DNA from 2 places in the Oceanobacillus kimchii X50 genome. Region 2 is predicted to be linked to the other one. Evidence: predicted binding sites of a transcription regulator. Region 2 holds the regulator's gene; the other holds the start of a gene.
The links. The regulator Rex, encoded in region 2, represses fermentation and respiration genes when NADH is low (regulators of the CRP and FNR family bind a similar motif). The targets are predictions, from matches to a motif close to TTGTGAAATATTTCACAA.
Positions count from the first base shown of each region.

Region 1: C794_RS17750 (L-lactate dehydrogenase) is a predicted target of Rex. The motif match lies at 2,000-2,017, and genes of this name have one in related genera.

Region 1 covers NZ_CM001792.1:3,499,031-3,502,703, reverse strand. The annotation lists gene C794_RS17755 (SDR family oxidoreductase) at 1-867, opposite strand, end outside; gene C794_RS17750 (L-lactate dehydrogenase) at 983-1,951, opposite strand; gene C794_RS17745 (ion channel) at 2,339-3,358, opposite strand.
Region 2 covers NZ_CM001792.1:642,881-646,553, reverse strand. The annotation lists gene groES (co-chaperone GroES) at 1-233, opposite strand, end outside; gene C794_RS03630 (CPBP family intramembrane glutamic endopeptidase) at 511-1,209, shown strand; gene C794_RS21150 (YdiK family protein) at 1,213-1,407, shown strand; gene C794_RS03620 (redox-sensing transcriptional repressor Rex) at 1,487-2,116, opposite strand; gene C794_RS03615 (ABC-F family ATP-binding cassette domain-containing protein) at 2,263-3,673, shown strand, end outside.

The DNA of each region.
Region 1 (3,673 bases), 970 kb from region 2:
AGTTGCACTAAATACATGTCCAGTAGCATAGCTTGCATGTTCTGAAGCAATGAACACATATAGTCCACCTAGCTCCGCTGGTTGTCCTGCACGACCTAAAGGTGTCGCCGGGGTTTCTTTACCGAACTTCGGAATATTCTCTTGCAGCTGACCACCGGATATTTGCAGAGCAGACCAGTAAGGGCCGGGCGCGACGGAATTAACACGGATTCCTTTGGAACTTAATTGTTTGGCTAAACCTTTGGTGAATCCAATAATGGCACTCTTCGTTGGCGCATAATCCATTAGAATTGGTGAGGGATCATAGCCTTCCACCGAAGAAGTGGTGATAATTGAGCTTCCTGCTGGCAGGTGCGGAATCGCTTCTTGAACCATCCAATACATGGAGAATACATTCGTTTGGAATGTGGATACTAATTGTTCTGTTGAAAGTTCCGTGATATCCTCTACAGCTTGCTGTTCTCCGGCAACCATCACTAACGTGTCCAATCCGTCTAATTCTTTAATAGCACTGTGTATTAACGAGCGGGCGAAATCTTCATCTCGTAAGTCACCAGGAAGTAATACTGCTTTTTGACCAGCATCTTCAATCAGTTCTTTTACTTCTAATGCGTCTGGTTCTTCTACAGGGAGGTAGTTAATCGCAACATCTGCTCCTTCCCGAGCATAAGCGATAGCGGCAGCTCTTCCAATACCAGAGTCACCGCCTGTAATTAATGCTTTTCTCCCCTTTAGTTGTCCCGATCCTTTATAAGTTTTTTCCCCGCAATCAGGAATAGGTGTCATTTCTCTTTGAATACCTGGTTGTTCTTGAAATTGTTTTGGAAAGTCTTCATTTGTATATTTCGTTCTTGGATTTTGTGGCATATGGATTGCATCCTTTCTTGAATTTGTACGTATAAGTTATTTTCCCGTGTATAACGGAAAATTAAACATCTATTTCAAAAAAGGTCCATCCAACTAACACATTACTATTTATATTTCATACATGTATCGCTTGAATTGCTGGCTCGTAAATGCCTTTAAGTGTCTGAACGCTATGCGTAAATTTTCTATGTTCTTCTTCATTCATTGGAACTTCAATTACTTCACAAACGCCATTCCGATTAATAATCGTTGGAACACCGATACATACATTGTCTACACTATATTCACCTTGAAGGAAGGTGCTGGTAGTTAAAATGCTATGTTCATCTTTTAATATTGCTTCTGTTACACGGACGAGACTCATCGCAATGCCATAGAAGGTTGCTCCTTTTTTCTGAATGATGCGATATGCAGCATCTCGAACATTAATGAAGATATCATCTAAGTCTTCCTTTTTATAGGTTTCACTTCGATTTAGATACGTAAGTAGTGGTACCGTTCCAATAGTCGCCGTGCTCCATAACGGGAGTTCCGTGTCTCCGTGCTCACCAATGATGTAGGCATGAATATTTTTCGGTGATAGATGGAAGTATTCTCCTAATTCATAGCGTAGCCTCGCTGTGTCGAGTGTAGTCCCGCTTCCAATTACACGATGAGGCGGTAGACCACTGAATGTTATGACTGCTTGCGTCAAGACATCGACAGGATTTGTAGCGATTAAAAAGATGCCATTGAATCCACTATTCATCACGTCAGCCACAATTTCTTTAAAGATTATCATGTTTTTTTCTACAAGGTCTAAGCGAGTTTCCCCGGGCTTTTGATTAGCCCCAGCACAAATACACACGATATCTGCATCTTTACAATCTTCGTATTCTCCTAACCATACATTAGTCAATGAAGGAGCAAAGGCTTTACCATGATTTAAATCCATTACATCACCTAATGCTTTATCCGCATCTAAATCAATAATTGCTAACTCTTCTGTCACACCTTGATTCATCAATGCAAATGCATAACTAATACCAACCGATCCACCGCCAATGAGTACCACACGATTCACTGCTTGTTGACTTGTTTTCATCTACATCACACCCTTATCGTTTAGAATATGAAATATCTTCCATCTATATTGTGAAACATTTCACAATTATTGTCAATATAAATTCTGAAATTTAGAAAACATTTTGAAGTTCAATACATAGGAAGGGGGCTGCTTATTTTTTATACTAGTACAGTTATTCGAAAGAACCTATTAGAAAAAGTGTTTATTGACGTGATCTATTAACACAGAGCTCTTACTAAAAAGGCAAAATAGTTAATAGAGCGGCTCAAAAACCAAAACGAAGCTTAGGAAACCGGAAAAAAGTGGTAAATAGAGCACCCCAGCCTACACAAGCCTCGCAAATCCAACTCCGGTCCCCGTTAACAAATAATCGCTTCAAATATGTAGAAACCACTTCTCATTATATTAAGAAATAATTTTTTCACAAGCACTTTCATCACAGATAATAAACAACTTGGCATCATTTGGGATAGGCGCGGATAATTGTTTAATAATCGATAAATCATTTCCATTTGATATCAGCATGGCACCTTGAGCTGCTAAATCGGAACGAGCATCATCATAGGTCTGCCAGGTGTCTTTTTTACTGATGGAGTACAAATCATACGCTGTATTGCTGGTTAGTTGTCTAATAATTTCACTTGAGCCATTGTATAAAATGGAACGTGCTAAATGGGCTGCTGTATCATTTGCAGTGATAAATTCCTCAACAGAGACATGTTGAAATGCTTTAATATGTCTTGATTCTAAAACCTCGCATATTGTATAAATATTTTTTTCGTATTCTTTTCCGATACTTTCTAATGTCGTGGCAATTAACAGCGTTTGACCATCTGCTTGGGATGTTGCGACACTATCTTCTGAAGCAAAAACCATTACCGATTTACTTTTTAGTAAGTTTGCTTGGAACAATACATCGGTATTTGCTGGGTTCCCATGAACGAACTCTACTTGTTCATGTAAAATCGGTATTTTGCTAACTGCTTCATCAATGATGACGATAGATATATCTTCAAAGGTTTTTAGTAATTCGTCTAGCGTAATACTAGCCTTTTTTGTCCAATTTATTAAGATAATATGATCTTCTGTTGTGATATTCAATTTGCCTGCCTCCTTTAATCGTTTCCGAACACTTAGAAAATCAATTGCTTTACCAATAAAAATAGTCATGATTCCAATTCCAATAATATATAAAAACATTGCGAATATTTTACCGGGACCAGTGGTTGGCGACACATCACCATATCCTACGGTTGTCACTGTTGTCATTGTCCACCAAAGCCCCTCAAAAGGATCTGCAAATGTATCAGGTTCTAAAAAATAGATAAAGTAACTACTTGCCAGAACCAACGTGAATGTCGAAAGTAAAAGAAACCAATTATTTAATCGGATGACTTTTACAAACAAATGCCTGAAAAAGATCATCGTATTCCCCCTTATCTACACATAACATTTTACCTATTAAAATAGTAACACAAAGTCAAACTTCATTCTGTAGTGAATTTTATTCCCCCTCCACACACGGAATGGTAGTACTCAAGTGCATTATCTACAATGCCCTTGAAAAGTAGCTTAGCATCACGGCCATAAGATAGGATAGAAAAAGCAGATAAGCTCTCATTACAATTTGGATTTATATATATTATAATTTAAACTAATTCCTATTCATTTTTACGCTTATAACTTATGTATACAACCTCTTTTGTTAAGTTTTTGTAAACTAGCTTTTTTGTGAAAAGT
Region 2 (3,673 bases):
GTACCTTCATATTTCACTTCTGTACCAGCAAATTTAGAAAAAATGATACGATCTCCTTCTGAAACTTCAAGAGCGATCTTTTCTCCATTTTCTACACGTCCAGAACCAACTGCTACTACTTTCCCTTCCTGCGGTTTTTCCTTTGCAGAGTCTGGAAGTACGATTCCGCTTGCAGTTGTTTCTTCTTGTTCAACAAGTTCGATAACAACACGATCTCCTAATGGTTTAATCATGTAGAAATGCCTCCTTAATTCGATATCATTTTATTTTATTAGCACTCTTCACAGTTGAGTGCTAATCACAATTATTATAATAATTAATTCTATAAAAAAATGCAAGCAAAAAAGAGTGAAGAAATTATATTTTTTATTCAACATATGTAGTACTCAGTTATAGAAAAATAATACTTCATTTTCTTTTCATTTAATAGCGTGTTCTGATTATAATAACTATATATGCATATGTTAAACTATAGTAATTAATACAGTACATGATAAAGGAGCGTTTTATTTGAGTCGCAGATATTGGTATGTCATTCTTACATATATTATTATGCAGCTTTCAGGGGCTCTCTTCGCCCCAATTTTAGCGGTCGTTTTAGACTTATCTTTAATGGATGCAACGATTTATTGGTCAATATTTTCCTTTGGATTAGCGGTACTCATTACGCTATATCTTCTAAAACCAGATATGCAAATGCGAAATGATAATGCAGCAGGCATTGAAAGCATAATACTTTGGTCCATCGCTGGTTTCTTTATGGCTTTATTCGCGCAAGGTATTGCTGCCCAAATCGAAATAGCTTTAGGGATTGATCCTGGTTCAGAGAACACACAACAAATTATGGATATTACTCGAGCAGCACCGATATTTATGATCGTCCCGGCTATTTTAGCTCCGATTTTGGAAGAAATCATATTCCGAAAAATTATCTTTGGAGAGCTATATAAACGGATGAATTTCTTTTTCGCAGGGTTACTATCAGCAGTCATATTTGGCTTTATTCACTTAGACCCTACGCATATTCTTATTTATGCATCCATGGGATTTGTTTTTGCTTTCCTTTATGTAAAAACAAAACGTATCATTGTGCCTATCATCGTTCACGCAGCAATGAACTCCTTTGTTGTGTTAATGCAATATAATATTGATCCTGAGGAACTGCAGCGAATGTTAGATGAGATGCAAATGATATTCTTTGGAGGTTAATCCATGAAACATCCTTATTTAATAAGAGCAATTCTATACTTTCTGGTTGGAATAGCTTTTATATACTTTGGGGTTCAAAGTAAGGAGAGCACCGTTTGGAATTCCGTTACATTGATTTTTTCAGCAGTCTCTGCTTTATGCTTCTTTTGTTCTTTTAAGATGTTTGGTTATCACAATAAAATAAAAAAGAAAAAGTAGACTGAGATGCAGTCTACTTTTTCTTTAAGCAAATTTCAACAAACGCTTACATAATAATCGATTTAAAATAATGAAATAATTACTGTAATGAATAATGTTTAAGAAAATACACAAGTGATTGAAGTTCAATCGCTAAATCAATATGATGCACACGAATATGACTTGGTACTGTAATTCTTGCTGGGGTAAAGTTTAATATACCATTAACACCATGATCGACCAGTTGATTGGCAATCGCATCTGCTTCATCTGCAGGTATCGTTAAAATCGCAACCTCTGTGTCCTTTAATCTTTCCCCTAGTTCGTCAATATGATAGACTGGAACTCCTCCGATATCGGTGCCTACCTTATTCTCATCAGCATCAAATGCAATGGTAATACGGATATTATTATTTTTCATAAAATTATAATGTAAGAAAGCTGTACCTAAATTTCCAACACCTATTAATGCTACTTCTGTTATTTCATGTTGATCTAACGTACGTTTAAAAAATCCTAATAAATATTCGACATTGTATCCGTATCCTTTTTTACCTAGTGCACCGAAGTAAGAGAAATCTCTGCGAATGGTTGCGGAATCTACTTTAACCGCTTCACTTAATTCTTTTGATGATACACGCTTTTTTCCTTGTTGATTTAAGTTGTTAATGAAACGATAATATAATGGCAAGCGTTTTGCAGTTGCTTGCGGAATCTTGTTTTGTTCCATACGACCTTCCTCTTTTCAATGCTTAGAATAATTATCATACTATATTTATTTTAACAGATTTATCCTTAGAAGTCGTGACATTTTTCACAATAATATTGTCCCTTCTATGGCGATAAGCTAAACTAGTAATATGAGGTGACAATAAAATGATACTGATGCAATTAAACGGAATATCAAAATCTTTTGGCACAGAAGAGATTTTGTCTAATATAAAAGTAGAAATAAAAGACCAAGATCGAATTGCCATCGTCGGGAGAAATGGTGCAGGAAAATCGACATTGCTAAAAATAATGGCAAATGAAATCCCTTATGATGAAGGAGAGTTTTTCAAACCGAAAGACCTTACCTATGGTTACCTGTCGCAACATATGAAATTGGAATCAGGAAAAACCATTTGGAATGAAATGGAAGATGTGTTTTCCCATTTAAAACAAATGGAGAAAAAGTTACGTGAATTAGAAACAAAAATGGCAGATCCTACTGCAGTGGATGATGCTAGTTACCAACTAATTTTAAAGGAATATGATGACTTACAAGTTCGCTATCAATCAGATGGTGGTTATACGTATGAATCGGATATAAAATCGGTACTTACTGGACTCTCATTTGGAGATTACGATTATCGAGCACCGATTAACGAATTAAGTGGTGGGCAAAAAACAAGACTTGCTCTCGGTAAATTATTGCTACAAAAACCTCAATTACTCATCCTCGATGAGCCTACAAACCATCTGGACATTGATACACTTACATGGTTAGAAGGTTATCTCGTTAATTACCCTGGTGCTATTGTGATTGTTTCCCACGACCGTTATTTTCTTGATAGAACGGTTTCTATAGTTTATGAAATTTCTAGACATCATTCTAAAAAATATCACGGTACCTACAGTAAATACTTAGAACAAAAAGCACTCAATTTCGAACAAGAAATGAAAGAATATGAAAAACAACAAACGGATATTAAACGAATGGAAGAATTTATTCAAAAAAATATCGTTCGTGCTTCCACGACAAAACGAGCACAAAGTAGACGAAAGCAATTAGAAAAAATGGAAAGAATGGATCGTCCAATGGGGGATGAATCATCCGCTTCGATGTCATTTCAGATTAATCGTCGTAGTGGAAATGATGTGTTGAAAATCTCTGATTTGGGTTTTCGATATGAAGAACAACAAGACCCTACATTTCGCCATGTTCATCTCCATGCAAATCGCGGAGACCGTATCGCATTAGTTGGCCCGAATGGAATTGGAAAAACAACGTTATTAAAGACTATTGTGGAAAAAGAGTTTCCTTTCGAAGGAGATATTCAATTAGGGACGAATGTACAAGTTGGCTACTATGATCAGGAACAAACCGAACTTCACTCGAATAAAACTGTGCTTCAAGAATTGTGGGATGAGTATCCTCTAGTGAACGAAAAAGATATTCGTACGATTCTAGGTAATTTCTTATTCTCTGGCGATGACGTGTTAAAGCCAGTATCTGCATTAAGTGGTGGAGAAAAATCACGTTTAGCATTATCTAAATTAAAAATGCAAAAAGCAAATTTGCTTA